One region of the Exiguobacterium sp. s101 genome, then DNA from elsewhere that is predicted to be linked to it. Evidence: riboswitches for the same ligand, from Rfam matches in the RefSeq annotation. Region 1 holds a riboswitch; each other region holds the start of a gene.

Evidence for each region. A riboswitch is a leader RNA that binds a small molecule or an ion and turns the genes downstream of it on or off. The one in region 1 is predicted to bind S-adenosylmethionine.
Region 2: another riboswitch for S-adenosylmethionine. It lies ahead of KNO76_RS07475 (Na+/H+ antiporter NhaC family protein); the one in region 1 lies ahead of metK (methionine adenosyltransferase).
Region 3: another riboswitch for S-adenosylmethionine. It lies ahead of msrA (peptide-methionine (S)-S-oxide reductase MsrA); the one in region 1 lies ahead of metK (methionine adenosyltransferase).

What each region holds. Positions count from the first base shown of each region.
Region 1 covers NZ_JACSKX010000017.1:2,367-12,428, reverse strand. Annotated here, with positions in the region: gene KNO76_RS12505 (MDR family MFS transporter) at 1-153, opposite strand, end outside; gene mnmL (tRNA modification radical SAM protein MnmL/YtqA) at 330-1,304, shown strand; gene mnmM (tRNA 5-(aminomethyl)-2-thiouridylate-methyltransferase MnmM) at 1,258-1,833, shown strand; gene KNO76_RS12490 (alpha/beta fold hydrolase) at 1,864-2,580, opposite strand; gene KNO76_RS12485 (GNAT family N-acetyltransferase) at 2,669-3,139, opposite strand; gene KNO76_RS12480 (hypothetical protein) at 3,304-3,825, shown strand; gene metK (methionine adenosyltransferase) at 3,866-5,074, opposite strand; SAM riboswitch class I at 5,207-5,326, opposite strand; gene pckA (phosphoenolpyruvate carboxykinase (ATP)) at 5,648-7,219, shown strand; gene KNO76_RS12465 (alpha/beta hydrolase family protein) at 7,238-8,005, opposite strand; gene ytkD (RNA deprotection pyrophosphohydrolase) at 7,986-8,459, opposite strand; gene KNO76_RS12455 (glucose-6-phosphate isomerase) at 8,559-9,911, opposite strand; gene KNO76_RS12450 (iron-containing alcohol dehydrogenase) at 10,018-10,062, opposite strand, start outside.
Region 2 covers NZ_JACSKX010000007.1:22,163-32,224, reverse strand. Annotated here, with positions in the region: gene KNO76_RS07510 (diacylglycerol/polyprenol kinase family protein) at 54-704, shown strand; gene murB (UDP-N-acetylmuramate dehydrogenase) at 859-1,779, shown strand; gene ald (alanine dehydrogenase) at 1,868-2,998, opposite strand; gene KNO76_RS07495 (PucR family transcriptional regulator) at 3,131-4,354, opposite strand; gene KNO76_RS07490 (divergent PAP2 family protein) at 4,445-4,870, opposite strand; gene trhO (oxygen-dependent tRNA uridine(34) hydroxylase TrhO) at 4,988-5,929, opposite strand; gene KNO76_RS07480 (TVP38/TMEM64 family protein) at 6,155-6,799, shown strand; gene KNO76_RS07475 (Na+/H+ antiporter NhaC family protein) at 6,817-8,100, opposite strand; SAM riboswitch class I at 8,168-8,263, opposite strand; gene KNO76_RS07470 (GGDEF domain-containing protein) at 8,362-10,041, opposite strand.
Region 3 covers NZ_JACSKX010000006.1:443-10,504, forward strand. Annotated here, with positions in the region: gene KNO76_RS06540 (3'-5' exonuclease) at 1-237, opposite strand, end outside; gene KNO76_RS06545 (four-helix bundle copper-binding protein) at 298-630, opposite strand; tRNA gene KNO76_RS06550 (tRNA-Ala) at 742-814, opposite strand; gene KNO76_RS06555 (GRP family sugar transporter) at 938-1,801, shown strand; gene KNO76_RS06560 (NAD(P)/FAD-dependent oxidoreductase) at 2,033-2,950, shown strand; gene KNO76_RS06565 (class I SAM-dependent methyltransferase) at 2,947-3,501, shown strand; gene KNO76_RS06570 (hypothetical protein) at 3,688-3,924, opposite strand; gene KNO76_RS06575 (DM13 domain-containing protein) at 4,068-4,373, opposite strand; gene msrA (peptide-methionine (S)-S-oxide reductase MsrA) at 4,491-5,015, opposite strand; SAM riboswitch class I at 5,083-5,182, opposite strand; gene KNO76_RS06585 (hypothetical protein) at 5,227-5,388, opposite strand; gene KNO76_RS06590 (amidase family protein) at 5,502-6,908, shown strand; gene rlmN (dual-specificity RNA methyltransferase RlmN) at 6,974-8,035, shown strand; gene KNO76_RS06600 (class I SAM-dependent methyltransferase) at 8,072-8,671, opposite strand; gene KNO76_RS06605 (SMP-30/gluconolactonase/LRE family protein) at 8,818-9,699, shown strand; gene KNO76_RS06610 (hypothetical protein) at 9,712-9,978, shown strand.

The sequences.
Region 1 (10,062 bases):
CACGAGAAGCGCCACTCCGGCAAGCGTCATCGACTCACCTAAAAAATCATGAATATACAGGGTGTTAAATGGCCATAAAAAAGACGCCGCCGTTGTATTGAGCGCCATCGCAATGACTAGAATCCATACCGAGATTGGCATTTTATTGTTCACACCAAGTCCTCCTTTCATCCCTCTTCACATTAAAAAAATCGGCACAAAAGGCCGAATCGACAAGATTTCCTTATCAAACCTAAACGAATGCCAAAGAAGTGTCAAGAAAAATTACTCATTATGAAGTTTTGTCATTTTTCATTTGTGATAGGATGAGCAAGGAAGGAGAGATAACCATGAATCCATTTGGTCAAAACCGCTATCATACATTGAATGAGGCATATCGTCGGGAATACGGGAACAAGGTGTTTAAAGTGCCGCTCGATGGTGGCTTCACATGTCCGAACCGTGATGGCCGCGTCTCCAAAGGCGGATGTACATTCTGTTCAGATGATGGAAGTGGCGATTTTGCGGGTAATGCCTGTGACCCGATTCCCGTTCAATTCGAAGAAGTAAAAACGCGACTTCATCGAAAATGGAAGAACGCCGACTACATCGCCTATTTTCAGGCGTACAGTAATACCTATGCGCCAGTCGAAAGATTACGCGAATTATTCGAAGCAGCGCTTCAGCAAGAAGGTGTCGTCGGTCTCTCGATTGCGACACGCCCAGATTGCTTGCCTGATGACGTTGTCGACTATTTAGCCGAACTGAATGAGCGGACTTCTTTATGGGTGGAACTCGGTTTACAGACCGTACATGATACGACCGCAAAAAAAATCAATCGCGGACACGATTATCAAACATTTTTGAACGGTCTTGAAAAACTGCGTCGTCACAACATTCGCGTATGCGTGCACATCATCAATGGCCTACCCGGTGAAACACCGGAGATGATGCTCGACACAGCCCGAGAAGTTGCTAAAATGGACATACAAGGAATCAAAATTCATTTGCTCCACGTCTTGAAACATACACCACTTGCCCGTCAATATGAGAAAGGCTTGCTCGACTTGATGGAGGAAGACACATACATCTCCCTCGTTTGTGATCAACTCGAACGGATACCACCCGAGGTGATCGTCCATCGATTGACGGGAGACGGTCCGCCTGACTTATTGATTGGTCCATTATGGAGCCGTCACAAGATGCAGGTGCTAAACAAGATTCGTGCGGAATTGGAGCGACGTGATTCCTTCCAAGGAAAAAAGAAGGATGAGATTGATGGGATTAATGAGAGTACTACCATTTGCAAAACAATTACTACATGACCACCTCGAAGTAGGACATGTCGCCATCGATATGACTGCCGGGAACGGGCACGACACGTTGTTCTTGGCGAACGCCGTAGGCGAAACGGGACACGTATACGCATTTGACATCCAAACAGAAGCGGTTGCTTCAACCCGTGCACGTATACAGGAAGCAGGTGTCTATGAACGGGTGACCGTCATTCATGATAGTCACGATACGGTTCATACGGTCGTCGCGAATGAGACACGACCAATCACCGCAGCCGTCTTCAATTTGGGTTATTTACCAGGAAGTGACAAATCCGTCACGACACAAGGGAATACGACCATTGCCGCATTGTCTCAATTACTAGAGGTCATGGCTATCGGTGGTGTCATCGTCATCGTCATCTACCACGGCCATGAGAGCGGGAAGGTCGAACGGGATGATGTGCTTCGCTATGTGGAGTCGCTTGACCAAAAGCAGGCGGGTGTACTGCGTTACGGCTTCATCAACCAGATCAACCACCCTCCATTCATCGTGGCGATTGAAAAACGTTCAAAATAAAAGAAGGCGGCTCCTGTGAGTCGCCTTCTTTTATTCTTGAATCAATTCATAAAACGTCATGAGCGTTTCTGCAAATTTGGTGTTCAACCGCTCATACCCAAAATGCGGGAATCCTTCTAATCGACGGATATACACTTGATCTCCACCAATCTTTCGGCAGACGTTCAACGTCAACTTCACGTCTGCAAATTGATCATCAGGTGCGTAGAAACAAGCGAGCGGGAGACGTGGCAAATGTTTCTTTTCTTCTTGATGCTCTACGATTTCTTCTTCGATTTCCCGATATTGGGCATATGTGATTTCACCAAATCGGGACGATTCGTCGCCGCCGCCGCCGGTGAATGTCATCATTCCGAGTGGTAAGTCTGGGCGAAAACGATCGACTGCACTCGCGACGACTTGTTTTAATCCACCGATTTGACGAGTCGCATGCCAATCAAACAATGGAGAGATATAAGTCAGGCTCCCGAGCGGCACATCATACTCCTGAAGAAGCCGGTTTGTAAAGAGCGCCCCGAGGCTGAACGCCACGACATGAATCGGTAATTTATACTCGCCGGCCTCACGTAACGCCCGTTTGATCAATTGTTTATGATCTTCTGCCGTCAAGCCCATCGATTGGTCGCGGACGACAATTACTTCGTACTCGTCTTGAAGTCGTCGAATAAAATTCTCGCTGATCCGAGATGTGAACTGTAGCGGATAAACGATGACGATGACCCCTTTTTGTGTTTCTTCATATGTCATGCTGCCGTCACCTCATTTATAGACTATATTCATTGTATCAAAAAAACATCAGCCGCAACTGATGTTTAAGCAAAATCCGTCTGGAGTCTTAGCTCGGGACATATCTTAGATGAATGAGTTCCATCGGTTGGTCGTAGACCTCTTCTTGAATTCGATTCACTTCTTTAAATGATTGATGCAAGAGGAAAGCAATCGCCTGGTCATTCGAATTTTCAACGTACACTTCCACCGGTTGTGTTTTTTTCGATTGAAGGTGCCTTAAAAAATCTGCACCGTACCCGTTCCGATGGTGATCGGGATGAAGATAGAGACGAAGCATCTCCCACATGTCACCGCGATCGATGGCATGACAAAATCCGATGACATGGTCTTCATACTCGCCAACGATAAAATATTGTTCTCGTGCTTCTTCACTTGAACTGATTGCTCGTACAATCTCTTCTTGTCGATAGGCGCGCTCCATCGCTCTTGTCCGATTGGAATCATTCTTTGAAATCGTTGCAAGTGCAATCGTTCGAATTAACGCCGCATCTTCTGGAACTGCTTCTCGCATATTCATGATCGCTTCCCCCTTTAGGCCAATCTATTTGTATCATTCCCTATCATAGTGTTTTTATCCTGCACTACATTTCTTTTTCATGACGATTCATTATAAAACGTTATCTCAGCATTCGACTTGGGTATAAAACTAGCAATGCCAATCAAATGAAGGAGTGGAACAACATGGAACCAAAATTAGAGCATGACCCGAAAGTCGAACAAACAGAGAACCCAAATCGTCAATTTGACCAAATGAACGCGGGAAGTCCGAAAATAAACGTCGTGACCGGCATGTTACTCGGTGCACTTGTCGGCGGTCTCCTCGCATTACTTAGCTCCTCGAATCGAGATCATACGAAACAATCCCTCTCGAGCGCAAAATCTTCGGTCGGCGGCATTGTCAATGAAATGAAACAAGACCCTGCTGGTAAAGCCTCACAGGTTATTGAACAAGTGAAGACGGCTTCCGGCAAAATTCAGGAAGTATCTACAGACGTTCAGAACGTATATGAAAAAGTCGTCAGAGAAGTAGATACAGTTAAAGAAGACGTCAATAAAATCGTTGATACGGCACAAGAAGCCAAGTCTGATTTACAAGATATCGGTGAGAAGGTCGTCGAAGCGAAAGATACAGCTCTCGGACAAGAAACAACTTCCAACGATTCTGAGTCAGACGAAAATAAACAGACACCACCAACTACATGAACCAAAAAAAACGACCTTTCCGCGGAAAGGTCGTTTTTGATTACACGAAACGCTTCGCGCCTTCTTCAAGAACTGCTGCTTTATCTGTTTGCTCCCAAGGGAGTTCCACATCTGTACGACCGAAGTGACCGTAAGCTGCTGTCTGTTTGTAGATCGGGCGACGAAGGTCGAGCATTTTGATAATACCTGCCGGACGGAGGTCAAAGTTCTCACGAACGAGTTCAACGAGTTCTGTTTCGCTCAATTTTCCAGTGCCGAATGTATCGACAGCGATTGATACAGGGTGTGCAACCCCGATTGCATACGCGAGTTGTACTTCCGCTTTATCCGCAAGTCCTGCTGCAACGATGTTTTTCGCTACATAGCGGGCTGCGTATGCCGCTGAACGGTCAACTTTTGTCGGATCTTTACCAGAGAATGCACCACCGCCGTGACGAGCGTATCCACCGTACGTATCGACGATGATTTTACGTCCTGTCAAACCTGCATCCCCTTGTGGTCCACCGATTACGAAGCGACCAGTCGGGTTGATGAAGTATTTCGTTTCAGCATCGATAAGTTCAGCCGGAATGACTGCTTCAATGACATATTTTTTCAAGTCTTCTTGAATTTGCTCGAGTGTAATCTCTTCTGCATGCTGCGTCGAGATAACGATTGTATCGATACGAACAGGGTTGTTATTCTCATCGTACTCAACCGTTACTTGTGTTTTCCCATCCGGACGGAGGTACTCAAGCGTACCGTTCTTACGTATTTCCGCAAGACGACGTGACAACTTGTGTGCCAACGAGATTGGGAGGGGCATGAGTTCAGGTGTCTCGTTTGTTGCGTATCCGAACATGAGACCTTGGTCTCCTGCCCCGATTGCATCAAGCTCCTCTTCAGTCATTTGACCTTCACGAGCTTCAAGGGCTTGGTCTACACCTTGCGCGATATCGACCGATTGTTCGTCAATCGATGTCAAGACTGCACATGTTTCAGCATCGAAACCATATTTCGCACGTGTGTATCCGATTTCACGGATTGTTTCACGGACAACTTTCGGGATATCCACGTAAGTTGACGTTGTGATTTCACCAGCTACGAGTACAAGACCTGTTGTGACAGACGTTTCTGCCGCAACACGGGCATTCGGGTCTTCCGCTAAAATGGCATCCAAAATCGAGTCAGAAATCTGATCACAAATTTTGTCTGGATGTCCTTCAGTAACCGACTCTGAAGTAAAAAGTCGACGGTTCAAATTTGACATTCAAAAAACCTCCTATAATAAGGGTGATATGTGGACGGTACTCGTTCCCCTTACGCGTTGCTTTGGGACGGTAATGAAAAAAACCTCCCCCGATGACATACATGGGGAAAGGTTGAATCGTTCTTCCTTACCCTCTTATCGTTCGAAGCTAATGGCTTCGCTTCAGGATAGCACCTTTTCCGCACAAGACTTCATGTCGGACGGTTGCTGGGCTTCGTAGGGCCTTGTTCCCTCCACCGCTCAGAATAAGAGTATCCGTTACGAAAACCATCATATAAATGACATCCGATTATGTCAAGGGAATTGAACGAATTCGTATTTTTTCACAGACTTGCTAAACATTTCTGTTTGTGAATCTTCAACCATTTTTTTATTTCGTTTCTTTTTTTTAACACCTTGTGATAAGAGAATGTGTTAAACTATCCTTGTAAGAAAGCGCTTACTTAATAGAGAAGAAATGCTTGTTTTTAATTAGTGTGTCACATATAATTAAAAACGTCATACTAATTAATCTTGATTGCGGAAGTATGCGGATTTCATCCACATCTATTTAGGGGAAAGGTGGGATTCAGGATGGCGACAACGCTCCTGAAAATCGAAGAATTAATTAATCGTACCGACATGTTACGGAACTTGACGGTTCCAGAGCTGGTAGAAGAAGCCATTCAAAATGGTGAAGGTGTACTGACAAAAGACGGGGCATTATCTGTCAGCACCGGTGCTTTTACCGGACGGTCACCGAAAGACAAATTCGTCGTACAAGATGAAGTCAGCAACAACCTTGTCGATTGGGGGAAGGTCAACCAACCAATCGCTGAAGAGAAGTTTTCAGCACTTCTTGAAAAAGTACTCAATCACTTAGAGAAGAAAGATAAGCTCTACTATCTTGAAGCTGCGGCTGGCGCGGATGAACACTACACCTTACCCGTTCGTGCCATCACAGAGTATGCGTGGCATAGTCTATTCGCTAAACAACTCTTCTTACGTGAATGGCCGACGAAAGGTGCGTTCGACCCGTTTACGGTCATTTATGCACCGAGTTATAAAGCAGACCCTGCGGTCGATGGCACAAACTCAGAGACGTTCATTCTCGTTTCATTCGCCAAACGTACAATTCTGATCGGGGGAACAGAATACGGTGGTGAAATCAAAAAATCAATCTTCTCCGTCATGAACTTCTTGTTGCCTGAACAAAACGTGTTATCGATGCACTGTTCGGCAAATGTCAATGATGCGAACGAAACGGCTCTCTTTTTCGGATTGTCGGGAACTGGGAAGACGACACTTTCGGCTGACCTTGAGCGTCACTTGATCGGTGACGATGAACACGGATGGTCACCAGACGGCATCTTTAACATTGAAGGCGGTTGCTACGCAAAGACAATCAATTTATCACGTGAGAACGAACCACAAATTTATGATGCGATTCGATTCGGTTCATTGATTGAAAACGTTGTGCTAAACGATGATCGAACACCAGACTACAAAAACATTTCTTTAACGGAAAACACGCGTGCGGCATATCCGATTGAGTTCATCGACAATGCGATGCTCCCATCACGCGCAGGTCATCCGAATACAATTGTTTTCTTGACGGCAGATGCGTACGGCGTCTTGCCACCGATCAGCAAATTGACGAAAGAGCAAGCGATGTATCACTTCTTGTCTGGCTATACGTCAAAACTTGCCGGCACGGAGCGCGGTGTCACAGAACCACAAGCGACGTTTTCGACTTGCTTCGGTTCACCGTTCCTCCCGCTCGCACCAGAGCGTTACGCGGATATGCTTGGTCAATTGATTGAAAAACACGATGTCGATGTCTATCTCGTCAACACAGGTTGGACAGGTGGTGCATACGGTGAAGGTTCACGTATGAAACTCGCTTATACGCGCGCGATGGTCAACGCCGCAATCAATGGACAGCTTCGTGATGTCGAAACGATGAAACATGACATTTTCAATGTCGAGATTCCAGTAGCCATCGAAGGTGTACCGAGTACTGTTCTCAATCCACGAGATACATGGAACGATTCAGCTCGTTACGACATGGAGGCAAAAGCACTTGCCATGAAATTTAAAGAGAACTTCAAGCGTTTCACGAAAGCAAGTGAATCAATCATCGCAGCCGGTCCACTCGTCATCTAACTACATCAAAACACCGACTCAATCATGAGTCGGTGTTTTTTCTTGCTGTATCATCCAGTCCATCGCCTGCTCTGTCGTCTCCCATTTATCCCAAAATGGGAGCTGATGTCCGAATGGGACCACCCAAAATTCAGCCTGCTCCCCTAACTTCTCAGCGACAGCTGTCGCATGACGCAAGCGAACCTGCTCATCATCCGTACCATGGATGATGAGTGTCGGGGCCTCCCATTCTTTATAGAGCGGGGAGCGTTCGACGTATGCGGACTCAGCTGTCCTTGGGTCCCCACCTGTCATGCGACGTAACATCTTCCGCATCGAACGCTGTTCCTCATATGTCCATTCTAGGTTCGTCACGCCTGCCCAGGATGTGACCGTGGTGACCGGTCGTTCGGAGGCGAGCGATAGTGCCATCATTCCGCCTCGCGAAAAGCCGAGCACGTGAACCGGTCGTCCGCTCGTTTGAACGCGATCGAAGAGCGAGAGCACATCTTCCAAGTCATCCCCACCAAAATCCTCTTTTCCAGTCCCACCATGGTTGCCACGATAGACGGGAGCGACGACATGAAAGCCGCGTGATGCGAATTGCATGAGCCGCGGTAAACGGACGTCCCCGATTCGTGCCGTCCCTCCCCGTAAGTACATCAACACGTGCCCATTCGGTTGTTTTGGTTCGATTGAATACGCTACGACCTCTTCTCCATCATTTGTCGTGTACCACCCTCTTGTCACCCGATAACCTGCGTACGGTGGTAACACATCAACTCGGTCAAACCAACTGTTGTTCATGTAGAACCCTCATCGTCTCCGGTAAGACTCGGTCTTTCATCATAAAACTATAACGTTGATTGCGTAACAAATTACCCGGCAATGCATCAATCAAGACGGCCCCATCCGTCTCGTCGACGGCAGGATGATCTTCAAATCGCTCAATCTCTGCAAAGTAAATATTTTTGACGACCGTATCACCTCGACCGAGCACCCGATACTGTCCCAAGTAGCGTAGTGTCTTCACGATTCCACCGGTCTCTTCATAAACTTCTCGGATTGCGGCGGCGTCCTCATGCTCGCCCGGCTCGACTTTCCCGCCCGGAAACTCGAGTCCTCTTTGTTTATGCTTCGTCAATACCCACTTATCCTCGTAACGGGCGACGACCCAGACGTGGAGCGGTGTGTCTGAGAATGGATAATGGGTGAAGCTTAGCTCAACTTGATTATGATAGTAATCCTTGAATGTCTTCATAGTCCATCCCTTTCTTTCCCCTATCTACTCTCACTTTACCTTGTCTTCACCCAGTTTCAAACAAAAAAATCAGCCCGACTTGCGGACCGATTCGTTTTCTTATTGATTCAAGCGTTTTTCGAGTTCTGCTTTTTGTTCTTCATATCCCGGTTTACCGAGCAAAGCGAACATGTTTGCTTTGTACGCTTCGACGCCTGGCTGGTTGAACGGGTTCACTCCGAGGATGTAACCGCTCATCGCGCATGCTTTCTCAAAGAAATAGAACAAGTAACCAAGGTGATAGGGGGTCATCTCCGGCAATTCGACGACTAAGTTCGGTACATCGCCGTCTGTGTGTGCGAGAAGTGTTCCTTCTGTCGCCTTGTCATTCACAAATTGAATCGTTTCACCGGCAAGGAAGTTCAAGCCATCCAAGTCCTGTGCGTCTTCTGGAACGTTCATCGAATGACGAACTTCTTTCACACGGATGACTGTCTCGAACAAGTCGCGACGACCTTCTTGGATGTATTGCCCCATTGAGTGAAGATCCGTCGAGAAATCGACAGCCGCAGGGAAGATCCCTTTATTGTCTTTCCCCTCTGATTCACCGTAAAGCTGCTTCCACCACTCTGACACGTAGTGAAGAGCCGGTTCGTAGTTGACGAGCATCTCAATCGACTTTCCTTTTGCGTAAAGGGCGTTTCGTACAACCGCATATTGATATGCTTCATTCTCTGCCAATTCAGGAGAGCTGTAAGCGTTCTGTGCGTCACGTGCCCCTTCCATCAAGGCATCGATATCGATTCCGGCAGCGGCAATCGTAAGAAGACCGACTGGTGTGAGGACAGAGAAGCGTCCACCGACATCATCAGGAATAACGAACGATTCGTATCCTTCCGCGTCCGCGAGGGTCTTGAGTGCACCGCGAGCCCGATCTGTCGTTGCGTAGATGCGCTCACGCGCCCCGTCTTGTCCGTACTTTTCTTCCATGAACTGTTTAAGGACACGGAAAGCAATCGCAGGTTCTGTCGTCGTCCCTGATTTCGAGATGACGTTAACCGAGACGTCTTTTCCTTCGAGCACTTGAAGCAATTCTCTCATATACGTCGATGAGATATTGTGGCCCGCATAGAATACTTGTGGAGCCTTGCGCTCTTCTTTTGATAATACGTTGAAGAACGAATGTTGAAGCATTTCGATCGCTGCACGGGCACCGAGGTAAGATCCTCCGATTCCGACGACGACGAGAACGTCTGAATTCTCGCGAATTCGTTCCGCCGCAGCTTTGATTCGTGCGAACTCATCTTGATCGTATTCGGTCGGAAGATCGACCCACCCAAGAAAATCACTTCCGGCTCCGCTTCGCTCGTGAATCACAGAGTGAAGGGTTTTTACCGTTTCTTGCATTTGGTCGATTTCGTGCCTCCCTACGAATGAGAGCGCGTTTGAATAATCGAAACGTACAGTTGACATGTCATTTCCTCCTTTAAATCGCTCGTAAAAGAGCCATACATGACCCATCATAAACGGAAACGTCGGATTCGTTCAATCATTATTGCAAAATAGGCAAGAATTCGCCTTATTTACTAAGTTCTAAGATTTTTGAGACATCTTCCCGTTCAAG
Region 2 (10,062 bases), on a different contig from region 1:
TTAAGGTATAATGACGATATCATATACACTCTGTACATAAAGGTGGTCAAGCAATGAATGAATGGATTAGTTCAATTCTTTCGATCGTGGTCGTCCTCGTATTTCTCGTAGGACTCGAACAAGTTGGGAAACGTCTTGGGTGGACAGATGAAACAATTCGAAAAAGTGTACATATCGCAGTCGGGCACTGGTCTCTTTTAGCGATTTGGTTATTAGAGTCATGGTACGTTGCGGCAGTCCCGCTTATCTTTTTTACCTTTGCGAACGCGGTCTTGTTATACAAAAGTCCATCGCCGGTACATCAAACGGAAAGAAAGTCGTTCGGGACAGTTTATTATCCAATCGCGTTACTCGTTATCCTCTATTTTTTCTTTGAGTCAGAGCCGATTGCTTTTTTAGCCGGTTCACTCGTTCTCGCATGGGGAGACGGGATGGCTGCACTCATCGGACGGAAATACGGCACAATCACTTATGACTTATACGGCCAAAAGCGTTCCTTCCAAGGAAGTGTCGCGATGTTCCTTAGTTCATATGCGGTCTTATTTTTATTGTTTTTGTGGAATGATATCGTGATGTGGCAAGTGGTAACTTATGGGTTTATTATTTCCATCATTGCAACGCTGACAGAAGCGATATCGTATCGAGATTGGGATAACTTTACAATCCCCATTGTAGTTGCTATGGCCACATCACTATTGTTATAAACTAATTGTTAATTTGTAAGAAAAACGTTGCTTGTCACGCCCGGTAATCATTTGTATACTGTGTTTCGTACTGAAACCATTCAGGGACGTGCTCGGGATGAATGAAATGGGACCGAACACTGATTAAATAGAAGGTAAAGGATTGAGTGAACGCATGAGCTTTTTACAGCAACTTCAAAGTATCATTCCGACCGAGCGCGTCCTTCAAGACGAGCCATTGTCGGCGCACACGTATACAAAACTAGGTGGAAAGGCAGATTACTTCGTAGCACCACATACGTACGAAGAAGTACAGGCCGTTTTAGAACTAGCCCATCAGGAAGCGATGCCATTTATGGTTCTTGGGTTCGGTTCAAATTTGATTGTCCGGGATGGGGGAATCCGCGGAATCGTTTTAAATTTGAATGAATTAAACACGATTCGTCGTGATGGCGATCAAATGATTGCACAAGCTGGAGCAGCGATTATTGATGTTTCTCGTCAAGCGCTTGCAGAGAGCTTGTCTGGTCTTGAGTTTGCTTGTGGTATTCCTGGAACGGTCGGTGGTGCGGTCTATATGAATGCTGGTGCATACGGAGGAGAGACGAAAGACGTCATTACGTCTGCGACGGTATTGACACCGGAAGGCCAAGTACTTCATTTGTCAAAAAACGAACTGGAACTTGATTACCGGACGAGTCGTGTATCTAAAGAGGGATTGATCGTATTAGAAGCGACGTTCGAACTCGAACCGAAGAACTACGAAGTGATCAAAGAAGTGATGGACGATTTGACATATAAACGTGAATCGAAGCAACCGCTGGAGTATCCTTCATGCGGAAGTGTATTTAAACGCCCACCTGGCTATTTTGCCGGCAAGTTGATTCAGGAATCAGGTCTACAGGGTAAGCGAATCGGAGGAGCAGAAGTATCGCTCAAGCACGCCGGATTTATCGTCAATATTGACGAGGCGACAGCGACAGAGTACATCTCGCTCATTCGTCACGTCCAAACGACCGTCAAAGAAAAGTTCGAAGTGGAGTTAGAACCGGAAGTGAAAATTATCGGGGAAGACATCACCGTTGAGAATGCATAATGAAAGAAGGAATCGGACGACTTCGTTCGATTCCTTCTTTCATTTATAACAAAAAAGCAACGAGAACGGGCATCTCGTTGCCTTAGATTTATGCTTGTGTTTGTTTTGCGACCGCTTCATGAGCAGGAACGAACGGATATTCCAGATCACGAGCGACCGCTTCATATGTGACAGTCCCTTTGATGACGTTTAAGCCTTTGAGAAGTGAACCATTTTCAAGAAGTGCTTGGAATACGCCTTTTTGTGCACATTCAATGATATATGGCATCGTCGCGTTCGTCAGACCCATTGTTGATGTGCGTGGTACTGCTCCCGGCATGTTAGCAACGGCATAATGCTGTACACCATAACGTTCATACGTCGGTGCATCATGCGTGGTGATGTGGTCGATTGTCTCACAAATGCCTCCTTGGTCGATCGCGACGTCTACGATGACAGAGCCTGGTGACATTCGTTGTACCATTTCTTCTGTGACAAGCTTAGGTGCTTTCGCTCCTGGAATGAGGACAGCCCCGATGACGAGGTCACTCTCGGCCACTCGTTTGGCGATATTATATTTATTTGAGATTAACGTGTTGATGGTATTTCCAAACAAGTCATCGATTTGACGAAGACGAGCAGGGCTAATGTCCATCAGCGTAACGCTTGCGCCGAGACCGATTGCGATGCGGGCCGCGTTCGTTCCGACGACACCGCCCCCGATGACGGTAACATTCGCACGAGGCACGCCTGGTAATCCTGACATTAAAATTCCTTTCCCACCGTGAGGTTTTTCAAGGATTTGTGCTCCGATTTGGGCAGCCATCCGACCTGCCACTTCACTCATTGGTGTGAGAAGTGGTAACGTCCGATCGACCTCTACTGTCTCATACGCAATTGCTGTTATACCTGAATCGACGAGCGCTTTCGTTAACTCTGGCTCCGCCGCGAGGTGTAAATACGTGAAGAGCGTCAAATCAGAACGGAAATATTGATATTCCGACGGCTGTGGCTCTTTTACTTTAAGTGCGAGTTCGACGCCTTCCCATACTTCTTTCGCTGTTTCGACGATTGTTGCACCTGCATCGATATACTCCATATTCGTGAATCCACTACCGAGTCCGGCGTTCGTTTCGACGACTACGTCATGACCAAGCTCTGTTAGCATAAATGAACCCATCGGTGTTAATGCCACCCGATTTTCGTTGTTTTTAATTTCTTTTAATACCCCGATTTTCATGGAACATTCCCCTTTCATTCCGTTGACACAAATTGTTCACACCCCTAGTATAAATCCAATTGAAAGCGCTGTCTTTATCATGGATTCTAAAAACGAAGACGTTCGCTTTGTGAAAAAACACAAAGCGAACGTCTAGTCTTCTAATCGATATTGACCAGCTTTGATGGCCAAATAAATCATAGCTCGTTCCGGTAATGACACTTGAGTGATATTCGTCAACTCTTCGATGCGTCGAATCCGGTATAGGACGGTATTCGGATGGATGTGTAGGTGGGATGCGACTCGCTTAACATTGCCTTCGAAATAAAAATACCATTCGAGTGTCGTCACGAGTTCGGTCTGATGGGACGAATCGTAATGTTGCAACCGTTCGATGGTCGGATGGGTTTCAAGTCGGAGCCCGATGCGCCGTGCGAGCTCTGGGACAAGTTGATAAATTCCAATCTGTTCGAAAGCACGGGAAGTCGAGAGTTCGAGAGGGAACTTGCGACGCAATGTCGTGACGCGTCTTGCTTCCTCGGCTGCGTCGTATAACATGTCACTCTCAAAAAAGCGTCGACTGATTCCGAGTCGTGGTTCGGATTCGATAAATTTGTCTTGAAGTAACTGTTCGAACCGTTCCGCCCAAGCTAATAATTCCGTCTCTTCATCGGACAGTTCAGACTTCATATAGTGCCAGACGAGTAACTGCTGACCATCGATGGCATGTAAAACGACTTCGATTGCCTCTTGAGTTGCGAGCACATAATGAAGACGCTCAGCGAGTTGAGGGGTGATCGGTTGGGTACATTCGATGATTGTTAGACGACTCGCGACCGCGATAGGTGCGAGTTCATTCAATCTTTCGCGATTAGAATCGGAGAGCGACGAAGAAGCAAGGACATCTAATAAAAAACGTTCAAGCTCGGCACTGATACGACGTTCGTGCATCGCAATTGTCATGAGTAGTTTCTTGGCGATTGTCGCTCCTTCTTGTAGAATTGCCAACTCTTGATTGGTGAACGGATTTGTGCGGGCTAAACTCCAAATATAGCCGAGTACTTCATCATGTTGTTTGATGACGATTGCCGCGCGTTCCCCGAGACCGATGGAGAGCCGCGCTGGGATGACAACGGGTTCATCTTGGACGGTGACTTCTCTTAAAATACCACTCTCCCATAAATCTTCGATCACGGCTTCAGGTACGCGACGACCGATAATGGTCGCGATTCTGGCCGGGTCGGTCGAGTCGGGATGGGTACTATAGGCGAGTAATTGGTGATAGCGATTTTCAATCGTAATAGGTGCTCGAATCGCTTGGCCAATCGCTTCGGCGAGTGTATCGAGTGATTCATATGATTTCTGCAAAAAAGGCATATCGATTCCTCCTCACTCTGAGTATACCGTCTTCTTTGTGAAACTTCACAAAAAGAATCGAGAGTGTGAGAAATGACATACCTTTAACGATTAAATGGGAAAAAACAATCCAACGACAAGGCCGAGTAAAGCCCCAATGATGACTTGGAACGGCGTATGTCCGACAAGCTCATTCAAGAGCGGGGTTTCATGTTTGATCCCCTTAAAGTAGTCATTCAAGAGACGAGCTTGAAACCCGACCGCCTGGCGAACTCCGGTAGCATCATACATGACGATTGTCGCAAAGACGACGGCGAGTGCGAACATACTCGAGTCAATCCCTTCTGCACGACCGATTGCCGTAGCGAGAGCAACGACAGTAGATGAGTGTGAACTCGGCATGCCGCCTGAAGCGAACATGATTTCAATTTCAAAATCCCGTGTTTTAATGAGTTCAGTTACGAGTTTGGCCGCTTGGGCGATAAACCAAGCAAGAATCGCAGCGAGTAAAGGTTCGTTAAACATGCAAGTATTCACTTCCTGTCTGACATAGTACCTTCACTATACCCGAAAGCGTCTCAGATTATACGTTAAGATTTCGTCAAAAAAGGTGCCGCGGATGAGTCATCCGTGACACCTTTTGGTCGATTTTTGTTACCCGACTACTCCTTCAGTTTCCTGAAGTTTCTCTGCAATATTGTCGATGATATAACGGTTGCGTGGGTGTTCTTGACACTCTTTTGAGCATGAACGCATTTGTTTCGGTTCACACTCTTCACAACAGAAATGTTGAACGTTGCACTCCGGGTTGGCACAATTAACGTAACGAACCGTTTCTGTCCCGCAATGCATGCAATGTGAGACGACAGATGGGTTCACCGAGTTGATAGGGACGTTGATGCGCTCATCGAAGACATAAAGCTCACCGTCCCAGTTCTCTCCTTTTGTCGCTTCGTCTTTTCCATACATCGCGACACCACCTTTTAAGTGGAAAATGTTATCGTGACCTTGGTCACGCATATATGCTGTAAATTTCTCGCAACGGACGCCGCCGGTACAGTATGTGAGAAGAGTTTTCCCTTCGTAGAGGTCCTTGTTCTCTTCAAGCCATTCCGGCATGTAACGTGAAGCCTCTACATCAATTTTGATCGCATTTTTAAAGCGACCAAGTTCGTACTCGTAGTTGTTACGAACATCGAGGATGACGACATCATCACGGTTCATCATCTCTTTCCATTCTGCTGGTTCTAGGTATGCTCCGTGTTGTTTCGGCACATCAAACTCACCATCAAAGCGCCACGTCACGAGCTCTTTCTTGTGACGAACAAAAATTTTCTTGAAGGCATGCTCTTCGACTTCATCGATTTTAAACTCAATATCGCTGAAGAGTGGGCTTGCTTTCAAATCATTCATGTATTGCTCGGTTTGTTCCCATGTACCGGAGCACGTTCCGTTGATTCCTTCAGAAGAAATCAGGATACGCCCTTTGATACCGAGATCTTTACAATACTTCAAATGTTCTTGCGTGAGTGTTTCTGGGTCTTCGATATTGACGTACTTATAGTACAGCAAGACCCGCATTGGTTTTGTTTCCATGTTATGTTGCTCCCCTGTGTTCAGTTTTTTGCAGGAAAACGAACGTTGGGTTGTGTCGTTCGACGAATAGACTTGCCTGCAACCACAAGTCCATTATTATATGATAAATATCACGACGGATTTTCGCAAATGGTTTTTAATTTTTTTTGATGAATGCAGGGAGATGCGTCTTCTAAATCGAATTCGGGTAATAGAGTAGTAACAAAAGTTGAAGGTGGAACGACTATGCTCACTTCTCTCCAACAGTACATTATCCAATTGATTGAGTGGCTTCAGAGTTTGCCTGGTGGTCCTTGGGCTGGTCTTGGTGCTCCATTTTTAGAAGCAATCTTCCCTTTTCTGCCACTCGTCTTAATCATTTCTGCGAATGCGGCGACATATGGCTTTTTGTTAGGTGTTCTCTTGTCGTGGATCGGGAGTCTTCTCGGAACGATTGTCGTCTTCGCGGCCGTCCGGTACATCTTCCGAAAACCGATGACACGATGGCTTGAGAAGCATAAGACGGCGATATATTGGTTAGAACGAATTAATCACATGAGCCCGATTTCGCTCGGGTTCTTATATTCACTCCCGTTCATCCCGGTCAGTTTGATTACCTATTTACTGGCGCTCATCCAAATGAAGCTCCGTACGTTCATATTAGCAGCGGGATTTGGTAAACTGCTCGTCGTCGTCATTTTCTCTGTCATCGGAGACCAGTGGGAAGAATTTATTCAAAGCCCGTTTCGCTTGTCGATGCTCGGTCTGCTCTTAGTCATACTATGGGCCATCAGTCGAGGGCTTGAGGAAGTGCTCAAGCGACGGGCGTTCAAGAAACGGAACGAGCAATTGAAACAAGAGATGGTGACCAAACGACAAACACCCCTTTGAGAAAGGGGTGTTTTCGCTTATGACTGATTTTTAAAGCGCGGGAAGTTGAAAGCAATGGCAATCCCTCCGCAAATAAAGAGGAGGAACGGATAGAACATGAACGGGACGAGGTCAGGCGATGCCGTCTCCGTCAACTCTGCGGCAATGAGGAGTTGTGCTCCGTATGGGAGAATCCCTTGTACGCCGCACGAGAAGATGTCGAGCACGCTAGCAGACTTTTTCCGTTCGATGTCATATTCGTCTGCAATGTTCGCTGCAAGCGGTCCGGCTACGAGAATGGAAATCGTGTTGTTCGCCGTCGCCACGTTTGTCGCACTGACAAGACCGGCGATACTCCATTCAGCACCGGCCCGTTTTTGGATGCGTGACGTCAAGGCATCACGTAAATATGCGAGACCGCCGTTATGTGAAATGAGTCCGACAAGTCCGCCCATGAGTAACGTCAAGAACGAGATTTCGGCCATGCCGATCATCCCGTCCGCAATGGCTGTCACAAACGCTGTCACAGATAAGCTTCCGTCAAGTAGACCAATGATACCCGTGAGCGTAATCCCACCTAACAAAACGAGAATGACGTTCAGTCCTGTTAACGCTAGTCCGATCACCGCGAGATACGGAATCAGTTTATACCACTCAAATGCAGCGACATCGACAGTCGATTCACCGTTCGATAAGACGGCGAGTAAAATGGTTGTGATGATTGCGGCCGGTAACACAATCCAGAAGTTCGTTCGGAACTTATCACGCATATTCGTCCGTTGTGTCCGCACAGCAGCGATGGTCGTATCTGAGATAAACGAGAGGTTATCCCCGAACATCGCACCCCCGACGACCGCTGCCGCAGCGATGGCGACGTTGACACCACTCTCTTCATGTATACCGAGTGCGATTGGTGCAAGTGCAGCAATCGTCCCGGTCGACGTTCCCATCGCCATGGAGATGAAGGCGGCAATGACGAAGAGCCCGCTCAAAAGAAGCGATGGTGGTAAGAGAGTCAACGCAGCGTTGACCGTTGCATCGATGGCGCCGATTGATTCAGCGACGGTTGAAAATGCGCCGGCCAGTAAGAAGATAAAAATCATAATGATGATTCCCGGATTGCCGGCTCCTTGAGCGATGCGCTCGACGGTTTGGATAGCATTTCCTTTTGTCATGAATGCTGCAACCATCAAGGCGATGATGGCCGCAACGAGGACCGGAAACTTATAAAAATCCCCGTAATAGACACCCGCTCCGATAAAAAAGAGTAAGAAGACGAGCAACGGCAAGAGTGCCCATTTGTTTGCTGTTGGTTGTTCCAAAATAATCACCTCATTAAAAATAAAAAGGACCCTTTTCTGAGAAAAAGGTCCTTCGTGCGAAATACCCTTTTCATCTTTCGAGCAATACGCCCGCTGGATTTGGCACAGGTTCCCCGCTGCCGAGACTTCACAGGGCCAGTCCCTCCGTCTCTCTCGATAAAAAGTTAATCTATTCAATTAGTAAACACGTTCCCTAACGTACCTGTTTCGAATCTAGTTGTCAACTTAAAAACTCCCCAATTCGATGTGAGAAAGGGGAGTTTACGTCGTTAAATTGTTGAAGTGTGCCACGCGGTTACGTCCTGCATATTTCCCACCGACATACAGCGCACGGTCTGCGTTTCGAATCGTATCATCTAGACGCTTATTTCCAAACGCTTCAATCGTATCGACTCCAATCGACGTGGTCACAGAAATTTCGTATTGGTCGACACAAAATGGTTTTGCTTCGATTTGGTGACGAATGCGCTCTGCGACTTCAATCGCTTGGGTCATATCACACTGGTTGAGGAGTAAAATGAATTCTTCCCCGCCATATCGTGCGGCAAAATCATCTGTACGAAGTACTTGTCGAATTCGTCGCCCGAATTCTTGTAACACGTGGTCACCGACTTGATGTCCATACGTATCATTGATTTTTTTGAAGAAATCAATATCGAGCATGGCGACCGAAATCGGATACATCGAGATATTGGATATTTGTTGAATCCCATATTCATAAAATGCGCGTGCATTTGCGAGAAGCGTCAAACTATCCGTCCGGCTCTCGGTATAGAGACGGTCTCGTTCATGACACCGACTGATGGTCCGATTGAACGACTTTAAGAGTTTGATGATTTCCTGCTGAATGATTTTTGGATATCCATAAACCTGCTCGCCGGTCATGACAATCCATGTACGAATTCCTTCTATTTCTTCCGAGCGGACAGAGACGAAGCTATGATAGTCATTATGGAAAGCATCGGAAAGTGAGGCATCCCATTCAAATCGCATCTCATAGTCGAGGACGGGGTCATTCGGTTGACTGATGTCGAGTAGTGCGTATACTACTGGTCGATCGATTGGTTGACGTGTCTTCAAATCAAAGTAGAGTATACGATCGAACAATCTAAACTCGACATATCCTTCATCGTAGTGATTCAATTGTTCACACTGACTTAAAAAAACTTCGATGGCTTGCGCCTCACTCTGTGACAAGGAGACGGCTTCTTTTGCTTCATCGTATTGTTCGATCAACGATTTGAATGCATCTTGCCGCTCTTTTTGAATGAGGAGCCGCTTAATAAAAAATGTTAATGCAGCCGCGATGCTACTGACGACAAGTAGATTGGTCTCTCGGAACAATGCCGCCGCTAAAATGAAGATCAGACTGACGACGTACGTATAAAATGCAATCTTCATAAAGTCGCTCAAGGCGATGTCGACACGGAACCACCATTTCACCTGATATTTTTGGAACACGGTGTTTAAGAAAATTTCAAGAAACAGTCCGGCGAGTGGAACAAAAGATTCCTGTGAATAAAAGTCAAGTCCGGTCTCGCCACCAATGGCGAGATAGACAGCTGCCGGAATAACAATTTCTAAATAAGCTGTAATGGCGTTCCAAGGATAAGTGAAACGGAATCGACGGATGGCGACTTTTGGTTTCAGATTGGCAAATTGAAAAATAAACAATCCGATTTGGTTGACGATGAGTGCCGTTTCAAATCCAAAAAATAAAAATAAGATTAAGACGATACTCTCAGAAAAAGTGAAGTACACACCTTTGACTTCGATTGAGTCGAGTTGAAAAATGACGACGAGTAATGAGATTAAAATAAACGACAACGGATCGATGGTTGGGGCGTGCAGGATATCCAATGCAAATAATCCGATGGTGAAGAGGAATAAAACGCTCCATATACTCCAGCCGAGCACGGACATCTTGCGAAAGTGATTCATATGTTCCCTCCTAGCTTGGGA
Region 3 (10,062 bases), on a different contig from region 1:
TAAAATCGGGTAAAGAGAGGAAAGTACTTCCGGTAATGCCGGCGCATCCCAGACGTCACTCGGACGAATACCATGAACGCGGACGTTGCGCATATCGAATTCTTCTTCCGGGTTGACGAGTCGTTGATCGGTTTCGACGACTTCTCCATTCTCAAGAATGCTCCATCCGACAGAACAGATGCTGCGACTGTCGCGGTTCGCGGTTTCGACATCGAGAGCGAAAATTGAATATTGCATGGTCCACCTTCTTTCTAAGCAATAAAAAAAGTCTAACAGAAAGTTAGACGAATGTCGTGTTTAGGCAGCGACGAGTGTACGGCAAGCTTCCGAACAACGCTCACACGCTTTCGCACAAGCCTGACAATGGTCATGCAGGTGGCGGCCACATTCGACGGCACATGTGTCGCATATTTGGGCACATAGAGAGAGAATTGGTTTAGAAAATGCGGAGTCTGATTCTAAGGCGTTTAAAGCTAGCGTACAAATGTCAGAACATTCCCTAGTTAGTCGGATGCATTCGGTGAACATGTGTAAATCCTCTTCTTGTAAACTTTTTGAGAAACAGTGGTTGCAAGCCCGTAAGCATTCGATCACGCTCGTCAATGTTTCTTCTACAGATGTGCGTTCCATCGGAAGTCCCCCTTGTATGAAAAGTCTATCTACCATTACCCGTTCACTAAGTGGTTGAATCGCACCAGGTCAATAAAAAAGTCACACCTCATCCGAGATGTGACAAATTAATGGAGCATAGGGGGCTCGAACCCCTGACCTCTACGCTGCCAGCGTAGCGCTCTCCCAGCTGAGCTAATGCCCCGTTCGAAATCATTATATCATCCTAGTATTCGCTATGGCAATTCTCTTTTTCATTTTAGGTTTATAAAATTAAAAGCCTGGGAATTTCATGTTAGACGTTATATTAAGAAAGCAGGTGTGCTCTATGGAAATGATTCTCTTGGCACTCTTACCCGCACTCATGTGGGGAAGTATTCCGCTCATCGTGTCGAAAGTGGGAGGCAAACCAATTCAGCAATTGATCGGAACGACCATCGGGGCGATGATCATGGCGGCAGTGATTGCCCTCGTCTTCCGACCGGAGTTCACGACACTCGCCATCGTGACCGGGTTTATCTCAGGGGCGTTTTGGGCGCTCGGTCAATACTTACAGTTTCAATCATTCCAAATCTTAAGTGTCTCGAAGGCGATGCCAATCAGTACGGGCATGCAGCTCGTCGGGACGTCTCTCTTTGGAGTCATCGTTCTCGGAGACTGGCAGACGACGACGGAGCTATGGTTAGGGTTTTCAGCGCTCGTCTTGATCATCATCGGGGCGACGATGACTTCGTATCAACAGAAAAAAGACAAAGATAGTGCCGGCGCCTTGAAAAAGGGACTACTCGTCCTCTTCGTTTCAAGTATCGGTTACGTCACGTATGCCGTTTTGACGAACTACTTTGAAGTAGAGGGAATCACGGCAATCCTTCCACAATCCGTCGGGATGTTCATCACAGCACTTTTCTTCAGTCTTCGTGAGAAAGACGTCAAGAAACTGGATCCGCGTACGTTCAAAAACATCTTGGCGGGTCTTGCCTGGGGGATCGGGAACTTCGGACTTTTCGTTTCAAGCGGAGAAGTCGGGATCGCGACCTCGTTCGCCTTGTCCCAATTGAACGTCGTCGTGGCGACACTCGGTGGTATTTATTTATTGAAAGAAGAGAAGACGACAAAAGAACGCGTCTATGTATTTATGGGAATCGGTTTGATTGTCGTCGCTGGATTTATGCTTGGGATTGCCAAGAGTTAAATCGGGTTTGAAGGAACAAGTTAGTCAGAGGAATTGAAAATCTTCCGTTCCATCCGAGATTGAACAAAAATAAGGACGATTCGACCGACGTTTTCGGGACAATCGTCCTTTTTCCTTCGCTCGTCGTCTTAAATCTAGGAGATCAGGTGAGAGAACTACCGATAGGGATTGCTGAAGGTACATATGTAGCGAAAACGGCAAGTGCGATTGTTAGAAAGGAGAGAGGACACGTTGGAACAATATGAAGCGATTGTAATAGGGGGCGGAGCTGCTGGCTTAAGTTCAGCCCTTGTGTTTGGACGATCAAAGCGGAAGGTTCTCGTATTGGATGCTAATACCGCACGGAACCGTGTGACGCATGCATCGCACGGGTATTTGACACGGGACGGTGTGAAGCCCGAACTATTCAAGTCGATCGGTTTAGTCGAAATCAAGGCATATCCGACAGTAACCTATGTTGAAACCAAGGTTACGGTACTGGAAAAAAGAGATGGCATTTTTACCGTTCAGACCGATAATGGGGATAGCTTTGCCAGCCCGCGTGTCATTGTAGCAGCGGGGATAAAAGAAAAACTGCCGGCAATCAAAGGACTACAGAACGTATACGGCTCAACGGTTTTTCCGTGTCCTTATTGTGATGGTTGGGAGCGAAAAGATGAACCTTTGACGATTTTTGGGAACGAGCCTTGGCTTATTCACTACGTTAAATTGATTTATAACTGGAGTCAGGATCTAATCGTGTTTACAAACGGTGCTGCAACGCTTTCGGAAGAAGATCGGAAAGATTTACTAGGGCACGGTGTGGAGCTTGTAGAAGAGGTGATTGATAAACTTATTTCAACCGAGGGTCAGCTACAAAAGGTCGTTATGACGTCAGGGGAGACGTACCATCGAACTGTTGGGTTTATCATGGATACAGGCGAATATCAGGCGTTTTCTCTAGACCACTTTGGCATCGATTATACAGACATGGGGGGAGTCAAAACTGAAGAAGGAGCGAAAACGACCGTGAGGGGACTATATGTGATCGGAGACACAAAGAATGTGTTCCCTGGATTGCTAAAGGCTTCGAGTGATGGGTATGAAGTCGCAGCTGAAATTAACCATGAACTGGCGATGGAAGATTGGGAACGAGGTGAGGTAACATGACGGAACGAATCTACGATACACATTATCAAGAACAACATTATTTCGGGAATCCATACCCTGAACTCATGGCGTTCTTTAAGGCGTATGAACCGAAAGGGCATGTCTTAGATTTAGGATGCGGACAAGGAAGAGACTCTTTATTTTTAGGAAGGTTAAGGTACACGGTGACAGGCGTCGATATCTCCACTGTCGGGCTCGAACAAATGAATCAAGTCGCCCGTGACGAGCAGTTGAGAGTGACCGGAAAAATAGGAGATGTTTACACTTATCCGATAGATGAGGAATACGATATTGTCCTGTTAGATTCAATGCTACATTTTTATAAAAGGGAGATTGAGGACGAAACAAAACTGCTCCAACGTATTGCTGCGGAGCTGAAGAACGGTGAGGTGTTGGCCATTTTTATGCAACAGTGCCAAAAAAGGGAAACATACTTGAAGCGCGTGCTCGATGAGTTGGAAATCGATTGGGAAATACTTGCTGATAGCTATACAGACTATCCGGAATTCAATGCGCGCTACCATATGTATATCTTGAAAAAGAGCAGTTGAGGGAGTAGGTAAACTATTATTTGAACGCCCCCCGCCTAAGCTTTGCTTTAAGGTGGGGGATCCCCGTATGATCCGACCTATTGATTGAAATCTCGTCAGGCTACCCCGTCTTCTCAACGGTTGAACAAGCAGTGATTCGTTCAGCCTTATACTAAGTTCCGCACTTTACCATATCGATTACTTTTTTCATTTGTATTGTTTGATCCGCCACATCATCGACGACATAAATGCCGCCCATCCACCGAGTACAAGGATATAAATTGCCAAGAAAAACACAAATGCTCCATAGTCTTCGAGCTCTTCGAATGGATTCTGAATAATCATCGGTTCGGATAGTATGCCGACCACCATCAATGGAATGAAAAATAGAAAGAAACGTTTCCAAAAGTAGTGTTTGTATAGTTGTGGCAATGTCTGCTCCATGATCGACCCTCCTCATTGAAATTACACTTATTTACATATATGATAGCATATACACAATTGATGTTGGATGATTGGTCTTTATTTTTTAGCCGATTTCAAATGAAAAGAGGGTGGCCGATTCATTCAGCCGCCCTGCAGTCAATTCATTCATTTGCTATAGTCAGTTCTCCCGTCCCGAACGTCGCGCTGAACGCACGGCACCAGATGACAACTGTGTTGTACTCCTCTAGATTCACATCCGCAGGGACCAAATAGTTTTGATTCCCGATATTCCCTTTTAGCGCCCCTAAACTGACGCCTTCGGTCGTCTCTTGCCCTGGTTTTGTCAAATAGACGAATAAGTCTGGACCGTTCGTCGTCTCGAACTCTTCAAATCGGAGATATGTCCCGTCTTCTGCCTCGACCGAGCGAATCGTCCCGGTCGTCTCATAATTTTTTTCCCCGTCCATGAACACACCCGCTACTTCGGTTGGACTCGGTTGTGCTTCCGGTGACTCGGACGTCTCTTTTCCCGATTCATGAGCTTATAAAAAGACGCGAATCATTCAATTCGCGTCCGTTGAATATCATACTGTCTCGGTCCACTTCTCCTCGATGAACTCGTCGCGTCCCGAGATGGCCCGGTCCTCCTTATAATGCTTCGGATTTTTTTTATGATAGTCCTGATGGTAGTCTTCTGCAGCAAAGAACGTCGTCGCTGGAATTATTTTCGTGACGATCGGGGCCGTGAAGCGCCCGCTCGCCGCCAACACATCGCGACTCATCTCAGCAGCGACTCGTTGTTCTTCCGTATGGTAGAAGATGGCTGGGGCATACTGAGGTCCCCGGTCTTGGAATTGACCACCGTCATCGGTCGGATCGGTCTGAATCCAATACAGTTCAAGGAGACGTTCATACGAGAATAATGCTGTATCATATGTGATTTGAACGACTTCTAAATGACCAGTCGTTCCTGTTTTGACTTGTTCATATGTCGGATTGTCGACTTGTCCACCCATATAGCCGGATACGATGCCTTCAATCCCTGGTAATTCCTCAAATGGTGTCACCATGCACCAAAAACAGCCGCCTGCGAATGTTGCTTTTTTCATTCTGTCGTTCCCTCCAAATCGTCATTCAACAAAAAAGCGCTCACGTCGGATGACATGAGCGCTTTCGTCATATCGTTCAAGGTTTCCCTTGCTGGTCGTAGCACCTTGCCTAAGGCAGGTTGCTGTGAAGTCGCGGAGCCAGATCTCTCGTTCACTCTTGATATCGATATGTAGTTGGTGAGAGCATCATATCATCCTCAAAATACATTCGTCAATGATTCGGTTTTCGTTTCAACTGAAAAACAGTCAAGACGATGATGAATCCAATTAAAGCGATGGAAATGGGTGTACCATAAGGCACATTTTCACCGTATAGTTGTAAGAAAAATAGACCGAACACAGCTAGCAACACGAATATGTAGGATCGTGTCATAGGAACCTCCTGTTTTTTCTTAAGTGTAACAAGAACACATCGACTTGGCGATACGAAAAGGAAATCAGACATAGAGCACGAATAAAAGGGGAGAGATAAAGGAGGAATGTATGATGGAACAAATCCAATTACATGAACTGACGATTGAACGTGCGCATCGTGGGTATAAAGAAGGACAATTCACGGCGAGAGACGTGACCGCCTATTATTTAGGACGGATTGCGACATATAATGAACGGCTTCACGCCGTCATTCAAGTCAATCCAGACGCCCTGTTCGAGGCAGAGGCGGCAGACCGAGCCTACCGAAAAGGGGTACGCAAACCGCTACTCGGCATTCCCCTCTTAATCAAAGACAATATCGAGACGAACGGTCTGATGCGAACGACTGCAGGTGCTGCCGCAATGCGACATCATTTCGCCGGTCGAGATGCCGAGCTCGTCAAACGCTTGCGGGCTGACGGGGCCATCATCCTCGGGAAGGCGAACCTGTCCGAGTGGGCGAACTTTTTAACGGAAGATATGCCGAACGGTTGGAGTGCCGTCGGTGGACAGACGATGAACCCATATGGCGACGGGTTGGATGTCGGGGGATCAAGCTCAGGGTCGGCTTCTGCTGTCGCGGCAAACCTCACGCTTCTAGCAGTCGGATCTGAGACGAGCGGTTCAATCGTCCATCCGAGTGTCCATAACAGCATCGTCGGGATCAAGCCGACCGTCGGATTGATCAGCCGCTCCGGAATCATTCCGATCTCACGTTCTCAAGATACGGCAGGACCGATGGCGCGTACGCTTCGTGATGCGGTCATCGCCTTACAATCGATGTGTGGTGAGGATGAATCGGATCCGGCGACTCTTGAGACACCGGTCGGCCCCCCTTACGTGACATGTCTCGACGTGAGGCAGGCGGTCGGGATGCGCGTCGGGTTCGTCAAACCAGACATTTCAGACGAAGAAGTCGGATTATATGAACAGGCAATCCGATTGTTACGGCAAGCAGAAATCGAACTCGTCGAGGTCACACTGCCGAAGCATACGGCGCTAGAGCAGGCGGACATCCTGTTCGACGAATTCAAGCTCGGGGTCGAGGCGTATCTCGCGAACACGACAGTGCCATTTAAGACGCTTTCTGATTTAATCGAGTGGAACGCGGAACATCCTGAATCGATTCCGCACGGTCAGAGCCTCTTTGAAGAGGCGAACGCCCGATCTGGAAAACTGATTGAATCGAGCTATCTCGACCGTCGCATCGAGGACGTCCGTCTTTCGAAAACAGAAGGGATTGACGCATTGCTTCAAACTCATAAACTGGATGCAATCGTCCTCCCACATGACATGAACTACGACATGGCTGCGAAAGCAGGGCATCCGACGATTACAATCCCTTATCAACTGAAAGAGAGCGGTGCCCCATTCGGCCTCTCGTTCACGGGGACGAGCTATGCGGAGCGTGATTTGATTCGGGTCGCTTATGCGTTCGAACAGTTCATCACACGACCGACACCTCCAGATTATTCGTAAGTTGCACCCGTCTCTCACGTCCGCTACAATGATACGTATGCGGATTAGAGAAAGGACAGATTACAATGAAATCATCTATATACGGGTTGACGTTCGATCAACTCACAAATGAGTGTACGGAAGCGGGATACGGTGCCTTCCACGCACGTCAAGTTTGGGATTCGCTCTACATCGATCGGGTCAAATCGATGGACGACCTCAACGTACGAGACGAGGTGCGCGAGTACTTAACAGAGAAATACGTCATCTCGACTCAAGACCTGTTCGTCAAACAGGAAGCGGGCGACGGAACGGTCAAATTCTTACTTAAATTACATGATGGGCATTACATTGAGACGGTGCTCATGCGTCACAAATACGGACGTTCGGTCTGTGTGACGACTCAGGTAGGTTGCAACATCGGCTGTAGCTTCTGCGCGAGCGGATTGTTGAAGAAGACACGGGACTTGACGGCTGGTGAGGTCGTCGAGCAAATCATGACCGTCCAACACTTCCTCGATGAAGAAGGAGATGGTGATCGCGTCAGCCATATCGTCGTCATGGGAATCGGCGAACCGTTCGATAACTTCGACAACTTGGTCGACTTCTTGCGTGTCGTCAAAGATGAGCGTGGTCTTGCGATCGCTCCGCGTAAGATCAACGTGTCGACGAGTGGGCTTGCGGACAAGATCTACAAGTTCGCAGACCTTGACTTACGCATCAACTTGGCGCTCTCGCTTCATGCGCCGAATGATGAGCTTCGGACACGCATCATGAAAATCAACCGGGCGTTCCCGCTTGATCAACTCATGCCATCGATTCGTTACTACGTCGAGAAGACGAACAAACGAATCACTTTCGAGTATATCCTACTCTCGAAAGTGAACGATTTACCGGAACATGCGGAAGAACTCGCCGATTTGATTGAAGACATCAAAGACAAGTCATACATCAACTTGATTCCATACAACCCGGTCAATGAGCACATCCAATATGAGCGAAGCACGCCTGAGGACATCATGGCGTTCTACGACATCTTGAAAAAACGTGGCGTCAACACAGGTGTCCGTCTCGAGCACGGGACAGACATCGATGCGGCATGTGGACAACTCCGCAGTAAGCATATGAACGTCGAAGGCGCGAAATGAAAAATGGCCTCTCCGAACCTCGGGGAGGCCATTTGCTTATCGTTTTTGTCCGATATATTGAATCACAGCGGATTCACCGTGATGGAGCGTGCCTTCTTCTCGCCATACGACGTTCTCGTTTAAAACGAGAGGGATGAAATCGTCTTCGAGTTGGTGAAACATCTCTTCGGTGTACAGAAGTGAGGCGTCTTTTGGTCCGCCTGTCCCGTAAGCGAGTTGGGTTGTAGAGTAAACTTCTGTTATGAATAGGCCACCAGGTCGAAGCATTTGTCGAATACCGGCGAACACTTTTTCTCTGACATGCGGAGGAAAGTGGCCGAAGATACAGACGACTACGTCATACGCATCTTGCGACCAGTCCGCTTCATTCAAATCGATCTGTTTCGTCTGAAGGGAGACGTTTCGCGAAGCCGCTAATCGCTTCGCTTTCTCGAGCCCTACTTTCGAAGCGTCCCACATCTCGACGTCGAGTCCGAGTGTGGCGAGCCATACTGCGTTTCGACCTTCTCCTTCAGCGATGGCTAACACATGTTTTCCTTCAAGCCGATGTGTTGTGATGAAGTCGAGTAAAAATTGATTTGGTTCCGTTCCGTACACATATTCATCGGTATTATAACGTTCGTTCCATTTAGACAAATGATCCACTCCTCTCACCTTTCCATAAATATATCAAAATGATGTGACTAGGGTGGAAATCCTCTACGATTTTTCGAATTCATGCATAGTCCAGATGGGAGAAGGGAATAGATTTCTGAACTAATGGATAGAGTGGAGGCTAAGTAATGGAAAGAATAGATGCGTCGTTGTGGATTCGGGTACGAAATACGCTTGGTGAAGGTCCTTGTTGGGATGCTGAGTTGAAGCGTTTCTATTGGGTGGATATCGAAGGTCATACGTTATGGTGGTATGACGAGCGAGAAGACGAGATTTCTTCTTTCGAAGTCGGAAAACAGGTCGGTTTCGTCATTCCAAAAGTGACGGATGGTGTCGTCCTTGGTCTTAAAGACGGGATTTATGAATGGGATGAAATCAACCGGGAGTTAATTAAAATTGTCGAATTGGATGACCCTGAAGGTCGATTACGTTTTAATGATGGGAAAGCCGATCCGTACGGTCGTATTTTTGCCGGGACGCTCCACTTGGACGATAAAGAGAATCAGGCATCTCTCTATCGGGTGGACCGCGATGGAACGACGACAACACTTATGGATGAGTTGACACTTTCAAACGGGTTGACGTGGTCTCCTGACCATTCCGTTTTTTATCATATTGATACACCGACCGAAAAAATTCGACAATATGATTTTGACATGAAGACCGGCACATTGTCGAACGGAAAGGTCGTCATCGACTTTTCGGAAGAGGACGGCTTCCCGGATGGCATGACATCGGATACGGAAGGTTTTTTATGGATCGCACATTATGCAGGAAGTAAAGTATCTCGCTGGGATCCATCGACCGGTGAAAAAGTGTTAGAAGTTCACGTCCCTGCCCCGAATGTCACATCATGCGCCTTCATCGGGGATGGTCTCAATCGATTAGCCATCACAACAGCACGTGAAGGGATGGACGAGGAGGCGTTAACCGAACATCCGGACGCTGGATCGGTATTTATTATCGAGACAGATGTGAAAGGGATGCCGCTTTATCGCTTTGGGCGTTGAGGAGGACATACGATGGTGAAACGACTGTTAGTGCGAGCAGGTATTGGATTGGCAGTTGCGGCAGCGGTCAAGGTGGGAATTCAAAAATTACAAGAAAGTCGAGCGCGGGAAGAGGATCATTCTTATCTCGATCCGAAGTGGGACGAGGTCCCGAGTGTCGATTCGGACAAGGACGAGGATGAAGTCGGATTGACGCAGCTCGACTCCATTTATCGAGCCGAGTGGCAAGCAAACGCCTATCCGCGTTCAGAAGCAGAACGGAAAGCGTTGGAAGAATAATTGAATGTTCATGAAAATACGTCGATGAGGCGTGTTTTTTTATTGACAAAAGGGTGGAACCGTTACATTATACAAAGAGTAATG